4 regions of the Cobetia sp. 2AS genome follow, and region 1 is predicted to be linked to each of the others. Evidence: predicted binding sites of a transcription regulator. Region 1 holds the regulator's gene; each other region holds the start of a gene.
The links. The regulator LexA, encoded in region 1, represses DNA repair genes until DNA is damaged. The targets are predictions, from matches to a motif close to TACTGTNTANNTANACAGTA.
Positions count from the first base shown of each region.

Region 2: QD356_RS02370 (YqiA/YcfP family alpha/beta fold hydrolase) is a predicted target of LexA. The motif match lies at 2,101-2,120, and genes of this name have one in related genera.
Region 3: dinB (DNA polymerase IV) is a predicted target of LexA. The motif match lies at 1,475-1,494, and genes of this name have one in related genera.
Region 4: umuD (translesion error-prone DNA polymerase V autoproteolytic subunit) is a predicted target of LexA. The motif match lies at 1,953-1,972, and genes of this name have one in related genera.

Region 1 covers NZ_JARWKQ010000001.1:310,180-314,359, reverse strand. Annotated here, with positions in the region: gene nagZ (beta-N-acetylhexosaminidase) at 1-75, opposite strand, end outside; gene QD356_RS01380 (L,D-transpeptidase) at 335-877, opposite strand; gene QD356_RS01375 (TetR/AcrR family transcriptional regulator) at 877-1,554, opposite strand; gene lexA (transcriptional repressor LexA) at 2,121-2,750, shown strand; gene QD356_RS01365 (hypothetical protein) at 2,868-3,107, opposite strand; gene QD356_RS01360 (DUF6586 family protein) at 3,360-3,839, opposite strand; gene topA (type I DNA topoisomerase) at 3,839-4,180, opposite strand, start outside.
Region 2 covers NZ_JARWKQ010000001.1:550,125-554,304, reverse strand. Annotated here, with positions in the region: gene parE (DNA topoisomerase IV subunit B) at 1-974, opposite strand, end outside; gene QD356_RS02370 (YqiA/YcfP family alpha/beta fold hydrolase) at 1,189-1,941, opposite strand; gene pgi (glucose-6-phosphate isomerase) at 2,211-3,914, opposite strand; gene cmoA (carboxy-S-adenosyl-L-methionine synthase CmoA) at 4,119-4,180, shown strand, end outside.
Region 3 covers NZ_JARWKQ010000002.1:844,207-848,386, forward strand. Annotated here, with positions in the region: gene QD356_RS08730 (Na+/H+ antiporter family protein) at 2-1,348, shown strand; gene dinB (DNA polymerase IV) at 1,513-2,571, shown strand; gene QD356_RS08740 (biotin/lipoyl-binding protein) at 2,590-3,741, opposite strand; gene QD356_RS08745 (glycosyltransferase family 2 protein) at 3,741-4,180, opposite strand, start outside.
Region 4 covers NZ_JARWKQ010000001.1:1,031,330-1,035,509, forward strand. Annotated here, with positions in the region: gene QD356_RS04365 (Y-family DNA polymerase) at 189-1,463, opposite strand; gene umuD (translesion error-prone DNA polymerase V autoproteolytic subunit) at 1,472-1,933, opposite strand; gene QD356_RS04375 (glutamate carboxypeptidase) at 2,195-3,430, shown strand; gene QD356_RS04380 (putative quinol monooxygenase) at 3,542-3,853, opposite strand; gene QD356_RS04385 (CoA-acylating methylmalonate-semialdehyde dehydrogenase) at 4,080-4,180, opposite strand, start outside.

The DNA of each region.
Region 1 (4,180 bases):
CAGCAGTTCACGTTCGTCGCGGGCGAGGGTCAGCCCCGCAACATCGACCATTACGGAGCCCAGTGGCTGTGTCATGTCATCCTTCCTGTCCATGGCCTGCGGCAGTGATGTCCCGTGAAGAGAGGAATCACGACCGCCAGGACTTCATGTCTTTTACGGGGCTCGGCAGCCTGGAAGAAACGTGATGAATCAGGCTGCCAGCGCGAGGAAAGGCGCAATTCTAGCCGACTGAACCCCTATCGAACAGTCGCGGCCAGCTGCGCCCCGGCAAGGGGCTGTCACGTAGATTCCGGTGACAGCTCATGGAGGGTATCAGACTCGGACACCAACGCCTTCAGGCATGCAGCAGCACCGGAGTGCCGGGCACAGCCTCGGCAAAGAGTCGCAGCAGGTCGTCATCACGCAAGCGAATGCAGCCGTGGGACGCCGCTACCCCCATGGGCTCCGTGCTGGGCGTGCCATGAAAATAGATGTAGCGACGCAGGCTATCGACCCGCTCGCCGCGGGCATTGCGACCACGATTGACGCCGAGCTCGCGGCCGCTGAGCCACAGAATGCGCGTCAGGATCCAGTCTCGCTCAGGATGCTCCAAGGCAAGCTCGGGCGTGAACACCTCGCCCGTGAAGCGCCGGCCGCGATAGACGGCGCCACGCGGATTGCCCGCCCCGATGGCGGCACGAATCACATGCCAGCCGGTTGGCGTGCAACCGCTGCCGTCGAGCTCGCCGATACCGTTGAGGCCGCTGGAGATCGCGCAGGCGTGCACCAGCGCATCAGAGCTGGCCGCGGGGGGCGGCGCATCACGACTGCCACTCGGCGCGTCATTGCGTATCTCAAGGCTCTGGCGCGAGAGGTCCACCGCTACCCAGCAGGCCATCAGCTGGCCGCCTGGGTGACCGCCTCACCATCCCCGAGCGAGGCAGGCAGCGGCGCTGCCATCGCCGCGACCACCACCGGCCGCATGTGCTGGATCAGCTCACGCACCGTGGTGTGATGGCCGTACTCGGCCTCCTCGATATCGCGCAGCGCATCCAGGCCCGAGAAGGTGAAGATCACGCTGCCGAGCATGAAGTGCAGACGCCAGAAGCGCTCGTTGTCCGGCAGATCAGGCGTCGCCAGCTTCAGAAGCTCGGCGAAGCGGCTGAAGACCGTGCCGTAGTGCTCGCGGATATAGCGCCGCATGTGGCCCTGACCCTGGGTATAGGCCAGCCCGAGCAGGCGCATGAAGGTACGCAGGCTGTTGCGCTCGGCCGGCACCTCCAGCACGGTACGCGCCATCACCTCCAGCAGGACCTCCAGCGGCACCTGACGCCCGGCGTATTGCTGCTCGACGCTGTCGAGTGCCGCGTGGAAACGCTCACTGAACGGGTCGAGATAGCGCGCGAAGACCGCCTGGATCAGCGATTTCTTGGAGCCGAAGTGGTAGTTCACCGCCGCCAGATTGACCTTGGCCTTGCTGGTGATGTTGCGCAGTGAGGTCTCGGCGAAGCCGCGCTCGGCGAACAGCACCTCGGCAGTATCGAGGATGCGGGTAACGGTATCGGTCTGGGCCATGGGCGGAACCCTTGTCAGGTAGAAAAGGACTGGAGTCGTAGGTCACGGCGCAAGCCCCGCGCGGCGACTCTCTCATGAGGTGGTGCAGGTTCACCGCAAGGCGCGTTCGATCATGACACCCGTGAGCACTACCATCGGCGAACATTCGTTTGAAACACTTTGATTCTAGCGCGCCATGCCATGACTGACAATTCTCTCGCGTTTCAAACGCCAGAGGTTTAGCCAAGCCTGATATTCCCTCAACGCTGACCGTGCTGATTCAAGGACTCGTCATGCTCGGTGACTGACCACCCCGCCAGAGCCAGGCAGGGTTCATCTCCAGACATTCATCTCCAGAAATTCACTTCCAGACATTCACTTCCAGACATTCCCTTCAAGAAAGAATGCCTCGGATATCGGCAGGAAAAGTCGCCAGACAGCGATAACCCGGCGACTACCTGCCCTATGAGGCCACCACGCAAGCCACGATGCCTTGCATGACCGCCATGACTGGATACAATGACAGTTGTATGGATGCACACCCCGTGCCGTCAGCTCAAGATGCCCCCCAGGCCAAAGGCAATGCCATGACCCAGCCGCTTACTCCGCGCCAGCAGGATGTCTTCGACTTCATCATCAAGACCATCAAGTCCTCTGGCTACCCGCCGACGCGGGCCGAAATCGCCCAGGCGCTGGGCTTCCGCTCGCCGAATGCCGCCGAGGAGCATCTGCGCGCCCTCAAGCGCAAGGGCGCCATCGAGATGGTGCCGGGCACCTCACGCGGCATTCGCGTGCCGTCGCTGGCTGACGTCGACGACAGCGCCAACGATGGTCTGCCGGTGATCGGGGAAGTGGCCGCCGGCAGCCCGATTCTTGCCAGCGAGCATATCGACCGTCACTGCCCGCTGCCGAGCGACTACTTCTCGCCGGCTGCCGACTACCTGCTGCGTGTGCGCGGCGTGTCGATGAAGGACGTGGGGATTCTGGAAGGCGACCTGCTGGCCGTGCACCGCACCAGCAGCGTGCGTGACGGGCAGATCGTGGTGGCACGTCTGGGGGATGAGGTCACCGTCAAGCGCTTCCGCCGTGACGGGCATTACGTGTGGCTGGAAGCCGAGAACGAGGACTTCTCGCCGATCAAGGTCGACCTGCGCACGGACAGCCTGGAGATCGAGGGTCTCGGGGTGGGCGTCATCCGCGATGGTGGCCTGCACTGAGGCCTTGACCAGCAGCGCTTTTCTCGCAGAGTTCTGAGCAGCAGAAAAGCCGCACGCATTGCACAAAAAAACCCGCCTCGAGGCGGGTTTTTTTGTGCGCGAAGCGCGAGCGATGAATCAATGCACGATGCCTTCTGACTGCTCGTCCTCGTCTTCTTCGCCATCCCAGAGGCGAGTCCGGGTGATGGCGTGGTCGATCATCTCACGCGCGACCTCGAAACGATTGTCACGCAGCAGATCAGCGGCCTCGTCCGAAATGCGAATGCTGAGCAGCGGCTCACCTTCGCTTTCCGCGGCGCGCAGAATCACTTCACCATCTTCCATTTGCACAATTTCAAGTACGGCGGGATCGGACACGTCATTCCTCCTGCACGGCATCTCGCGAGATACCGGCGTCGTTGTAATCGTCAGCGCGACGGCTGGCAAGCCCGGCACCGCGTTGCCATCAGCGACGCAGAAAAAAGTACGACCACAGCCAGAGCCATGGTCGTACCGGAGAATGCAGGGCTTGCCACAATGCGATCAGTCTAGCACCCGTGAAGGCGAAACGTCACCCGCTTGCCATGCGCCAGTCATCACCAGCGTGCAGCACCAGATCAACGCCTTGACCTACCACTCGACACTCGACTCGCGCAGCTGCGGCAGCAGCGCCTTGAATGCCGTGATGGCGGCGCTGAGACGCTCGGCCAGCGAGGCGCTCGAGGCTGCCGCGATGATCAGACCATCACCACGCGAACGCGATTCCTCGCGGCGAGCGACGCCGCCCTCTTCATGCAGGCGGGTCACATCCGCGACCAGCTCAGACAACCAGCTGTCGGAGCGCTCCAACAGGCTGCGCAGCTGCTCGACCTCTGCGATGGGCGTCGGCGGCGACGCCAGGCGCTCGCGCCAGCTACTCTGCGGCCAGCGCGCCGTCACGGCACACTCTTCCAGCAATGACGCCAGCGCCAGCTCCAGCAGAGCGAGCGCGCCCTCTTCACCGGCCATGCGACGCGCCACGGCATGCTCATCGTCGCCAGAGGCTGCTGACTGGGCCAGCAGCAACTCGGCCTGATACAGCAGCTGATTGGTACGGGCACGCTGGCTCATCAGCTCTTGGCTCCCTTGCGCTTGTCCTCGACGACCCAGCGGCCGTTGTCGTAGGTCGCCTTCCAACCGGTCGCCTTGCCTTCCTCATCGGTCATGACGTACTGAGCCTTGACCTTGCGCGAGAAGCGAATCTGCGCCGGACGTCCGTCCGGGTCCTGATCCGGGGCTTCGAGAATGAAGTGATACTTCTCCGGCAGCTCGTCGGCATGCGCCTTGAGCTCCTTGACCAGCGGCGGACGCGTCTCGCGATTCTTGGGGAATTGGCTGGCCGCCAGGAACAGGCCACTGGCGCCATCGCGCAGCACGTAGTGGTCCTCGACCTTGACGCAGGCAAGCTCCGG
Region 2 (4,180 bases), 240 kb from region 1:
GGATCGAGCATCTTCACCGACAGCACGAAGGCGGCGCGCTCCCACAGGTCATCCGCACTCAGCTTGACGCCACGCGGCAGCAGACTGCGGTAGTCACAGAATTCCTTGAGCGCCTCGAGCAGGCCGGAACGCAGGCCATTGACGTGGGTGCCGCCCAGCGGCGTGGGGATCAGATTGACGTAGGGCTCCTGCACCAGCTCGCCGCCTTCCGGCAGCCACTGGATGGCCCAGTCGACGCCATGCTCCTCATCCTCGAAATGACCGACGAACGGCGATTCCGGCAGTCGCTCGAAACCATCGGTGGCGCCGAGCAGATAGTCGCGTAGGCCATCCTCGTAGTGCCAGGTCGTCTCGCTGCCATCCGTCTCGGTCAGCACGACTTTGAGCCCCGGGCACAATACCGCCTTGGCGCGCAGCAGGTGACGCAGGCGCGCCATCGCCAGACGCGGACTGTCGAAGTAGCTCTCGTCCGGCCAGAAACGCACCAGAGTGCCGGTATTGCGCTTGCCGACGGTACCGATCTGACTCAGCTCCTCGACCTTCTCGCCATTCTCGAAGGCAATGCGCTGACGCAGACCCTCACGGCAGACTTCCACCTCAAGGCGTGTCGACAGGGCGTTGACCACCGAGACCCCCACGCCGTGCAGGCCGCCCGAGAAGCGATAGCTGTCCTGGGAGAACTTGCCCCCCGCGTGCAGCTTGGTGAGGATCAGCTCGATGCCGGTCACACCATGCTCGGGGTGGATGTCAGTGGGCATGCCACGACCGTCATCGCCGACCTCGATACCGCCATTCTCGAGCAGGCGCACGCGGATTTCCTTCGCGTGCCCCGCCAGCGCCTCATCGACGGAGTTGTCGATGACTTCCTGCGCCAGATGGTTGGGCCGAGAAGTGTCGGTATACATGCCGGGCCGCTTGCGGACCGGTTCGAGGCCGGAGAGGACCTCAATGGAACTGGCGCTGTACTGACTCATCGCAGCCTTGTGTCCTTGGTGTTGACGTCCGCCATCCGACTCGCCATTTCACGTGCGCGAGACGGACAACGAATTCCTGAAAAATGAGAGACCGGCGCCTGGCGTTCAGCATCGAACGCCCTGCCAAGTCGTGCCAATCCATGTCGTGCCAAGAGGTGCCGTGCCCAGCCAGGTCGTGGTGTGTCGTAGCAGAAAGCACCACGCGCATTACCTGCTAGTCCGGCGCGACATGCATCGCCGCTGCGGTGGCGGGGGCCAGCCGGTGCCCGCCATGCGCCATGATCGCCGGCAGATATTCCGCCAGCTGCGCAAAGCCGTGATCGCCACCCGGCGTGATGATCAAGCGACTTCCCTGATAGAGCCCTGCGGCATCATTGACATCCAATGTCTCATCGGCCGTCGCCAACAGCACCAGGGTGCGCTGCGCCGTAACCGGTTCCGCTTCCAATGCGAGCAGTCCGGGCCCGAAATCCTCGGTGACGGTGAACGTCACGCCGGTATAGGGGTTGGCATGCACCGAACCGAGCCATTCGCTGACCAGTCGCGCGGGACGCACGGCCGGATTGATCAGCACGCTGCGCGGCCCCTGACGCCAGACGCTCTGAGAGGGACCAGACGGCCCCTCGAGGCGCGCGGCCTCACGCGCGACCAGCCAGGTGGCCAGAAAGCCGCCCATGGAACTGCCGATCACCATGATGGCGTCATCACAGGCAGGGTCTGCGGGGTCCAGCGCCAGGCGCTCACACAACGTGAGATAGGCCGCGTTGACCGCCGCCTGACCCGCGCCGGGCTCCGGGGGGATGTCCGGCATCACGCACGGCAGGCCGAACTGCTCTGCCGCGCGCTGCATCAAGCGTGCCTTGGGCGAACAACTGGCCGAATTGAAGCCGTGCAGATACAGCAGACCCTTGACGGGCGCGGTGGCGTGCATCACTGCCGTATCTGACGGAAAGGGGGAATTGGCCATCAGCACTCCCGACAACACGCCAGACCGCGAAACCTTCCCTCCCACGCCTCAAGATGGCTGGGCATATCTCGAGCGTTCATACGCTGGAAGCAGGGATTTCGACGGTCCGCGTCGTGCTGTCTAGTGTAAACGATTGATTCGCTTATAGGATAGCGAGAATACTGTATAAATCAACAGAGAGCGACGACTGACGCCGCCGCTCGTCTTGCATGGCATATCAGCATGCCCTCACTCACACACTCTCACTCTCACTCACATCCGCCGTGGGCTCAGCGCGGGTCCTGATCCTGGGCTGCCCACACCGCTTCGATCAGCGCACGGCTGGAGGCATCCAGCGTCTCGAAGCCTTCGCCGGTGGTCATGGTCGCTTCGGTGGCGGTGGCGATCTGCTTGCCCAGCTCCACACCCCACTGATCGAACGGGTTGATATCCCAGATGGTGGCCTGAACGAAGACCTTCTGCTCGTAGAGCGCAATCAACGCACCCAGCGTTTCCGGTGTCAGCGTCTCCAGCAGCAGCGTGGTCGACGGCTGATTGCCACGGTAGCGCTTGTGGTTCGGCTGCGCCTCATCACCGGGGATGGCGTCATCACCCAGCATCAGCACACGTGACTGGGCGAAGCAGTTGGCCAGCGTCAGACGGTGCTGTGCCTTGAGGTGGGCGCGTGTCTCGGCGTCCTCGACGTGATCATAACGGCACATCGGCGCGATGAAGTCACACTCGACCGCCTGGGTGCCCTGGTGCAGCAGCTGATAGAAGGCGTGCTGGGCGTTCGGCCCCAGCTGGCCCCACAGCACCGGACAGGTCGAGTAGTCGATCATCTCGCCATCGTTGGTCACTGACTTGCCGTTGGATTCCATCTCCAGCTGCTCGAGGTAGCTTGCGAAGTATTCCAGGCGACCATCGTAGGGCAGGATGGAGTGGGCGCGGATATCGAGGAAGTTGTTGTTCCAGATCCCGGCCAGCGCCAGCAGCACCGGCAGGTTGTCTTCCAGCGGCGCGGTGCGGAAGTGCTCATCCAGCTCATGCGCCCCGGCCAGCAGGCGACGGAAGTTGTCCATGCCGACATTGAGCGCGATGGGCAGACCGATCGTGCCCCACAGCGAATAGCGCCCGCCGACCCAATCCCAGAACAGCAGCTGATGTTCCGGCGCGATGCCCCACTCGGTCATCTTCTCCGGCTTGGCAGAAGCGCCGATGAAGTGCTGACGGTTGATCAGCGCCTCCAGGCGCCCTTCCGGGTCGAGGCGTGACTTCAGCCAGTCGCGGGCAGTGCGGGCATTGGACAGCGTATCGATGGTCGAGAATGACTTGGAGGACAGGATGAACAGCGTGGTTTCCGGGCTGAAGGATTCCAGATAATCCGCCAGCTGGGAGCCATCCATGGTCGAGGCGAAGTGCACGCCGATCTCGTGGATGTCCTTGGGACGGCAATCGCTCAGGGCGCTGGAGACCATCAATGGACCGAGGTCCGAGCCACCGACACCGAGATTGACCACGTCGGTGATCGGCTTGCCGGTGGCGCCGCGCCATTGGCCACTGTGGAAGGTGCCGACCATCTCGGCCAGGTGCTCGAGGCTCTCGTGGATGGCCGGCACGATGTCCTCACCATCTACCTCGAGGCTGGCGGAGCGCGGCAGACGCAGCGCGGCGTGCAGCGCCGGACGGTCTTCGGAGCGATTGACATGCTCACCGGCCAGCAGGCGCTTGATACCCTGCTCGACGCCGGTTTCGCGCGCCAGCTCCAGCAGCAGCTTCAGGGTCTCGCCCTTGAGGCGCTGCTTGGAAAGATCCAGACGCAACCCCGCGGCAGAGCGTGTGAAGGTCGCCACTCGGTCACGCCCTTGCGCCGCATCCTCGGCGAACAGGTCCTTCAGATGCACATCGGCCATATGCTCTTGATGATGGCGCGCGAGAGCCTGCCAGGCCTGGGTATTACGACGCGCAGAACGTGCCGCTGATTGAGTGGACATGGCCACCTCTCTCCTTGAAGTGTAATGACCGGCCCTGCATGGCCCGGCCTGAAATCGATTGATGGAGGCATCACCCGCCGGCCGTGACGGGTGCGTCACGGGCGCCGAATGCGTAGAATGGCGGGCCCGACGGGGCGCTCTGCCCGGCCGGTCCTCGGCCACAGGCATGTCGCCCTGGCCCACTGCCCGATGAAGCCTTGATCCATGAGTGATGCATCTTACCGTGACGCGATATTTACGACACCCCTTGACCGTGTCGCCAGCTT
Region 3 (4,180 bases), on a different contig from region 1:
CATGAATGCGGTAATTCTGGCCGTCCTGGTCATGGTCGGCCTGTCGTTGGCTCGCGTCTCGGTCGTCTTCGCGCTGGTCGCCGGCGCCCTGGTCGGCGGTCTGTTCAGCGGCCTGTCTCTGACCGACACGCTCGGCGCCTTCAATGACGGTGTCGGCGGCGGCGCCAAGGTCGCGCTGGCCTACGCTACCCTCGGTGCCTTCGCCGTCGCCCTGTCTCGCTCCGGTTTGCCGGACCTGCTCGCCGCACGCCTGATCGGCCTGCTCAATGGCGAAAGCACGCCGCGCCGCCAGACGGCCATCAAGTACGGCCTGCTGGGCAGCGTGACCCTGGTCGCGATTTCCTCCCAGAACCTGATTCCGGTTCACATCGCCTTCATCCCGATCCTGATTCCGCCGCTGCTGGTCGCCATGAACCGCCTGCGCCTGGATCGTCGCGCCGTGGCCTGTGCACTGACCTTCGGCCTGACCGCGCCCTACATGCTGCTGCCGGTCGGTTTCGGCTCCATCTTCCTCAACGACATCCTGCTGGCCAACATCAATGAGGCCGGCCAGTCGCTCGGCCTCGACGTGACCCGCGGCATGGTGCCGATGGCGATGGCGATTCCCGTCGGCGGCATGTTTCTCGGCCTGCTGACGGCGCTGTTCGTCTCCTACCGCAAGCCGCGTGACTACGCGACCCGCGAGATCAAGTCCAGCAACGTACCGCACCACACGCCCATGCACACGCCGTCCAAGAGCGGCCTGATCATGGCAGGCGTCGCCATCATCGCCGCCCTCGGCATTCAGCTGTATTCCGGCTCGATGATTCTCGGCGGGCTGGTCGGCTTCGCCATCCTCTCGCTGGGTGGTCTATTCAAGTGGAACGAAGCGGATGACCTCTTCACGTCCGGCATGCGCATGATGGCGCTGATCGGCTTCATCATGATCTCGGCGGCAGGTTTCGCTTCCGTGATGAAGGCCACCGGCGATATCCAGACCCTGGTCGACGCCTCCTTCCACATCATCGGTGACAACAAGCCGCTGGCCGCGCTGGTCATGCTGATGGTCGGCCTGTTCATCACCCTCGGCATCGGCTCCAGCTTCTCGACCATTCCGATCATTGCCGCCATCTACGTACCGCTGGCGCTGCAATTCGGCTTCTCGCCGCTGGCCACCGTCGCGCTGATCGGCACCGCCGCCGCGCTGGGGGATGCCGGTTCACCGGCCTCTGACTCGACCCTCGGCCCGACGGCCGGCCTGAATGTCGATCAGCAGCACGACCACATCTGGGACAGCGTGGTGCCGACCTTCATCCACTACAACATCCCTCTGATCGTGTTCGGCTGGGTGGCCGCGATGACGCTGTAATCCGCTGAGCGACAGTCTCGCGCCCAAGCGAGATGCCAGACATGCCAACGCCCGACAGAGAGGACCTTCCTCACTGTCGGGCGTTGTCGTTGCGGAGCCGGCTCAGGCGCAATGAATGGGTACCGCCACTGGACAGCCATCCAGTCTTTTAGCATGATGCGCGCATGCGCAAGATCCTCCACGCCGACTGCGATTGCTTCTATGCCGCCGTCGAGATGCTCCGCCATCCCGAGTGGCGCGAGGTGCCCATCGCCATCGGTGGCCGCACCGAGCAACGCGGTGTCATCGCCACCTGCAATTATCCCGCGCGTGCCTTCGGTGTACGCTCGGCGATGTCGACTGCCCGCGCGCTGCGCCTGTGCCCACAGCTGATTCTGGTGCCACCGGACTTCGAGCGCTACCGCGCCGTTTCCGCCGAGATCCAGGCACTCTTCCATGAACTGACGCCTCTGGTGGAGCCCCTCTCGCTGGATGAGGCCTATCTGGATGTCAGCGCCGTGACTGACTTTCAGGGCAGCGCCACCTGGATGGCGCGCTGGTTGAAGGAAGAGGCGCTCAAGCGCACCGGCATCACCCTCTCCCTTGGCGTGGCCGCCAACAAGTTTCTGGCCAAGATCGCCAGTGACTGGGAAAAGCCCGACGGCCTGACGGTGATCACGCCCGAGACCAGCGACGCCTTCATCCGCCAGCTGCCCGTCGGCAAGCTGCATGGGGTCGGCCCAGCGACGCTGGCGCGTCTGACACGCCTGGGCATCACCACCTGCGAGGACATGCGCACCACGCCGCTAACGACGCTGGCCGAGCACTTCGGCAAGTTCGGCACCCGCCTGCACGAACTGGCGCACGGCATCGATGAGCGACCGGTGCGTGTCGAGCGCGAGCGCAAGTCGATCAGTGTCGAGCACACCTTCGATCACGACCTGCCCGACCTGCCAGCCTGCCTCGAGCGCCTGCCCGCCCTGCTCGAACGCCTGACCAGCCGTCACGCCCGCCATGACCAGCCGGTGCTGGCCAAGCAGTTCGTCAAGATCCGCTTCAACAACTTCGAGAGCACCACGCTGGAAAGCCTGCTCCCCGCCTCGACCACCACGCTGCCGAGCGCCAACAGCTTCGCCCTGCTGATGGAGCAAGCCTGGCAACGCGGGCATCGCCCTGTCCGCCTGCTGGGCGTCGGCGTGCGCCTCAAGGCCCGCGAGGACGCCCAGCAGCTGGGATTGTTCTAGCGCCTTGCTCGTTCGCAGTCATGCTTCCGCCTTCGCCTTCGCCTCGGGCGAAGAGCGCTCTGCCGCAGTGGTATCCGCTTCACCTTCATCGCCCCAATCTCCCCAGAGCGCCGATGGAGAACGCAGACGAATCTCCAGCGGCAGACCTTCTACATCATGCTGAACATCGATGGCTTCGAGGGGGCGCAACCTGACTTCGAGCATCGCCTGATTGGCGTCGAAGGGGCCCGCCAGCTGTGAGGGCAGCTTCTGGGTCAGCTCCGGCGGCGCCACGATACGCGCCAATACACTGCGGCCATCCGCGAAATGTGCCTCGGCCACTCGCCCGACAGCCACCTTGCCGACATATTTCGGCGAGAAATAGGCATGCAGTTCCGGCGCATTGGCAGGCACCAGCACGCCCAGAGGTTCGCCAGCACTCACCTGCTGACCAGGCTGCACGTAGCTCTTGGCCAACAGGCCATCCTGAGCCGCCATCAAGGACATCGCCGCGATGCTGGCTTCGATACGCGCCAGCTGGCGGGTCAGGTCCTGACGGCGCTGAACTACCGGGCCAGCCAGCTCGGAGCGCGTATTCTCTCGCAGCTGCAGCAGCAGGTTCTCACGCGCTCCCGACAGCTGATCCTGAGCACTGGCACGAGCCACGTGGATACTGGCGAGATCCGTCAGGGGGACCTCACCCTGGCGACGGAAGTCATCGAACTTGTCAGCCAGACCAGATTGGAAGCGCAACGAGGCCTCGGCGTTATCGACCCGCTGGCGAGCGGTATCGACCAGCGACTCGCTCTCTTGCTGTGCGCCCTTGGCGGGCAGCGTGGCCAGAATCTCCTTGAGCGCGGTGCGATCGGCCTCCAGCTCACCATCCTCGAGCACGAACAGGGGGTTGCCCTGCTTGACGCGCTGGCCGGCACGCTGAGGCACATCCACGACACGCGCATCACGCGGACTGGTGATCACCAGCGGCTCGTGCGTCAGTACCGCCGGGGCCGACAGCAGCAAGCGGTCGCGCAGCGCATACCAGGAGAAGGCCACCACCGGCACCAGTACCAGAGCCATCAGCCCTATCCAGCGCCAGCGCCCTCCGCCCCGTCTGGCCTTGGCGTAGGGAACCTTCAGCCCGGACTGCTGGTCCGGGTGACGAGACTTTTCCGGGTCAAATCGAATATCCATCAGAAGCGTTTTCCTCGGCGCAGGACCCACCACGGGGCCATGCTGGTTTCTTCGTGGCTGCGACGCAGCATTTCATTGAGAATCGCGACCAGTGCCAACAGACGCATGCTCAGCTGGTAGAACGGAAGCACCGGCAGCCAGACCATGTTCCTGAGCGCGACCGGAATATCGCGACTGACACAGCAAAGCCCGGCCAGCGCGTACCAGCTGCACAGCAGCAGATAGATGAGGTAGAGCAGCACGCTGATCGACACCGCATGCACCAGTGGCTGGGTGGCGTACCACCAGATGACATAGCCACCGATCAGGAAAGGCAGCGCCACGCTTTGCACCAAGCCGTAGGTCATCGTGAACAGCGTGCCGGGCCACCCCATCAAGCGCGGCCGCATGCCGCGCCAATGCTTGCGCAGGTAGATGAAATAGAGATCGCCCTCCCAGC
Region 4 (4,180 bases), 720 kb from region 1:
AAGTCATTGATAAAGCGGCGCTGGCGTAAAACACCTTTGCTGTGGGTGCAACAATCCGATCAGATTACGCGCGATATCTACGCATTCACTCCCTTCATGCCTTCTGCGGTATGAGCGCCGAGGAAAGGGATTGTATTGCTGATGGTTGTGGCGGTCGAAATTGCGCTCAGAGCTTTCGGCCAAGCCCACTAACGCAACCGCTTCAATTCCTGCCAGTTGGTGGTGTAGCGGGCGCTGCGGTGGGCGCAGCGCAGTTGCCAGGCGGCGTCGGGGCGTGCGACGCCGAGGCGCACGGTGCCGCGGCCCATCTTCTGATTCATGGCGTCCAGTGTCGCCATCAGCTGCTGACTGCGTTCACGCCTGGCGATATCCGTTTCGTCGTCGAGCAGCGAGAGTTGCTCGCGTGGCTGATCGATGAGATCGAGCAGCATCACGCCAGCCTTCATGAAGCGATAGCCGCGCAGGTAGATACGCTCCAGCGCCTGTTGCGCGGCGGCGAGTATCTCGCGGCTGTCATTGGTGGGGGCGGGCAGCTCGATAATGGTGCTGGGTGAGTATTGCGGCAGGTCGGGCCGGTGGCGATTGCTCTTGAGGAAGACCAGCACGGCGCGTGTCAGGCTGCCTTGATGGCGCAGTTTCTCTGCGCCGCGCTGGGCATGTTGGCGGATGGCGTCCCTGAGTTCATTCAAGTCACCGGTCATGCGCCCGAAGGAGCGCGAGGTCATGATGCGCTGGCGGGCGTCATCGGCATCATTCATCTCGAAGCAGGGCGTGCCTTGCAGTTCGCGCGCGGTGCGTTCCAGTACCACGGAATACCGCTGGCCGATGGCGCGCGGGTCGGCGCAGCGCAGGTCCCAGGCAGTGTGCAGGCCTTGCAGTGCCAGGCGTTCGACCAATCGTCGGCCCACGCCCCAGACATCGCCCAGTGGCGTATCGGCCAGCAGGCGCTGGGTGCCGACTTCATTGGGCTCCAGCACGCAGACACCGCCGAATTCCGGACGCTTCTTGGCAGCGCGATTGGCCAACTTGGCCAGCGTTCGAGTTGGTGCGACCCCGACACACACGGGAATGCCGGTGAACTTGCGGACATTGCGGTGCAGGGTGCGGCTCAATGTCAGCATCGAGTTGCGATCAAAACCATCGAAACGCACGAACATCTCATCGATGGAGTAGGGCTCGACCCCGGCGGAATATTCCTCCAGCACCTCACGCACGCGCGCCGACATGTCACCATACAACTCATAGTTGGAGGAGAGCAGGTGGATGCGCCCCTCACGGACGAGTGGCTGTAGCTGGAAGGCGGGGGTGCCCATCTCCACGCCCAGCGCCTTGAGCTCGTTGGAGCGCGCGATCACGCAGCCGTCATTGTTGGACATCACGCCGACAGGGCGGCCCTCCAGGCGCGGGTCGAACACCCGCTCGCAGCTGGCGTAGAAGTTGTTGCAGTCGACCAGTCCGATCATCGGCGTCTTCATACCGCGTATTCGTGGATGACGGAACGCACCACCCCCCAGACCTGGCATTCGAGGTCGAAGATCGCGACCGGCGGATACAGGGCATTGCCGGAGCTCAGATAGGGGCGCTGACCGATCAGCTCATAACGCTTGACCACCACCTCACCCTCGACCAGTGCCACCACGATATGCCCGGGACGGGCATCGATGGAGCGGTCTACCACCAGGGTGTCGCCCTCATAGATGCCGAAGCCTTCCATGCTGTCACCCGCCACCGTCATGAAGAAGGTCGCTGCCGGGCGCTTGATCAGCCGCTCGTTGAGGTCCAGCGTGCGCCCCGCGTAATCCTCGGCCGGCGAGGGGAAGCCGGAAATGCCAGCGCGCCCCGTGATGTGGGGGTGTGGCAGTGCACAGGGCTCCGGCGCTGGATGAGGGCGAGCCAGCGAGGCGTGGGACGGCTGAGCGGCAGATACGGTCATGGGTGGGGTCTCCTTTCGATACTGTATTCATATACAGTATCGGCGCTGAGAAGCCCTCAGGCAACCGATAATCCCTGCGAGTGCTGCACATTCACGAGACGCAGATCAGATGAGGTGCACCTGTGTTCAATGGTGGGCGGCAGGTAAAGCTGCTAGCGGAAAAAATTTCCCGGTAGGCCTCGCGTTTGCGTTTGCCTGATATCCGCCTTACCTTCGTTATTTCTTATATAACAATATTAGAGGTGGAAAATGCGGCTTCCGATGTTGGCGGTGGGTTTGGCATGCGGTATGTGCAGTGCCGGTGCGCAAGCGGCGGACTATCAGGATGTGCAGGATGCCGTCGAGCAACAGCGAGCGCCTCTGCTGGAGACGCTGGAAACACTGGTCAACGTGGATTCGGGAACGGGCTACCGTGAAGGCTTGAATGACGTTGAGGCAATGCTGACCCAGCATCTCGAAGCGCTTGGCGCACAGGTGGAAACGCACCCTGCCAAGACCTATGGCGGCAATACGATTGTCGGTCGCCTGCAGGGAGATGGCAGTCGCAAGATCATGTTGATGATTCACTACGACACCGTCTTCGATGAAGGCGCCGCCACGGAGCGTGCCTTCCGTATCGAGGATGGGCGTGCCTATGGCCCGGGCGTGGGCGATGCCAAGGGTGGCGCAGCCGTTATTCTGCACAGTCTCGAGGCGCTGAAGTCGCTCGGGTTTGATGACTATGGCCAGGTGACGGTTGTCTTCAATCCTGATGAGGAGAAGGGCTCGCCGGGCTCGCATGACCTGATTCATGAGCTATCGGCAGATCAGGATGCCGTGCTGGTATTCGAGCCTACCTTCGCTGACCCGGGAGTCGATGCCGTCACCGTCGTCACCAAGGGCATCAACTATGCGTTTCTCGAGGTGAAGGGCCGTGCCTCCCATGCCGGTGGCGCACCAGAGGAAGGGCGCAACGCCATCATGGAGTTGTCTCATCAGCTGCTGCAGTTGAATGAGCTTGATGATGCGGACAAGGAGACGACGCTCAACTGGACGATCGTCGAGGGCGGCGTCAAGCGTAACGTGATTCCGGAGCATGCCAGGGCGGAAGGTGATATGCGCTACTTCGATAGCAGCGAGTATCAGCGTGTCCTGGAAGAAGCGCAGGCTATCACGAAGAACCAGTTGATCGATGATACCGAAGTGGAGTTCCATCTCGAGAAGGGGCGTCCGCCGCTGCCTGACAATCCGCAGAGTCAGCAGCTGGCCGAGCAGGCCCAGAAGATCTATCAAGAGTTGGGGCAGACACTGCAAGCGGTCGAGATCGGTGGCGGCACCGATGCAGCCTACGCCTATCATGCAGATTCCGATAAACCGGCAGTGCTCGAATCCCTGGGTCTCGTCGGCGGCGGCTATCACAGCGATCAGGAGTTCGTGCTGGTCGATAGCGTCGTGCCACGCCTTTACCTGACGACACGAATGATCATGCAGTTGTCCGAGGATCAGCCGCAGGAGTGAAACCGGGGCTGTAGCGGTAAATGATATGCCGTCATGGCAGCAAACCCGATAAAAAAGCCCGGCCTCCTGGAGGCCGGGCTTTTTGGGGCTTTCCCAATGCTGTTCTGTCTATCAGCCCGCCGGGCTCAGAATGCGGATATCGCCATCGGCGATCCAGTCACCGGCGTTGTCGCGGAAGCGCTGCATGTGTTCGGTCTCACGGTGGGCCTGCAGCGCATCGTGGGATTCCCAGGCTTCCACCACGGTGATGGTGTCGGGGCGTGGGTCGTTGTCCTTGTCGGCGGCGCGTTCGGAGTCCAGACACGGGTGGTAGGCGTGGCAGCCATCTTCCTCGCGCACGGTGGGCGCGACGGCGCAGAGTTCATTGAAGACATCTTGGACGTGGCCTTCCTTGGCGGTAACGGTGGCGATTACCCAGATCATCTTGGCTCCTTGTGACGGTGCTGACCGCCGGTGTTGTCGGGATTCTCGTGATGAGATGTCCTGACTATGTGGAGCCGTTTCTGGCCACTGCAAGGGGCAGGGGCTGACTGCCGGCATGACCCTGCATGATGAGCACATGAAAGCGCCGGACAGCAGGGCTGTCCGGCGCAGTTGTCATCAGGCGATGATCCGCGTTCGTGATGGGTCAGAAAGCGAAGGCGATGGATCAGGACGGGAAGGCGAACTGGGCGCCTTCACGCAGACCGGCGGAAGGCCAGCGCTGGGTGATGGTCTTGCGGCGAGTGTAGAAGCGCACCGCATCCGGGC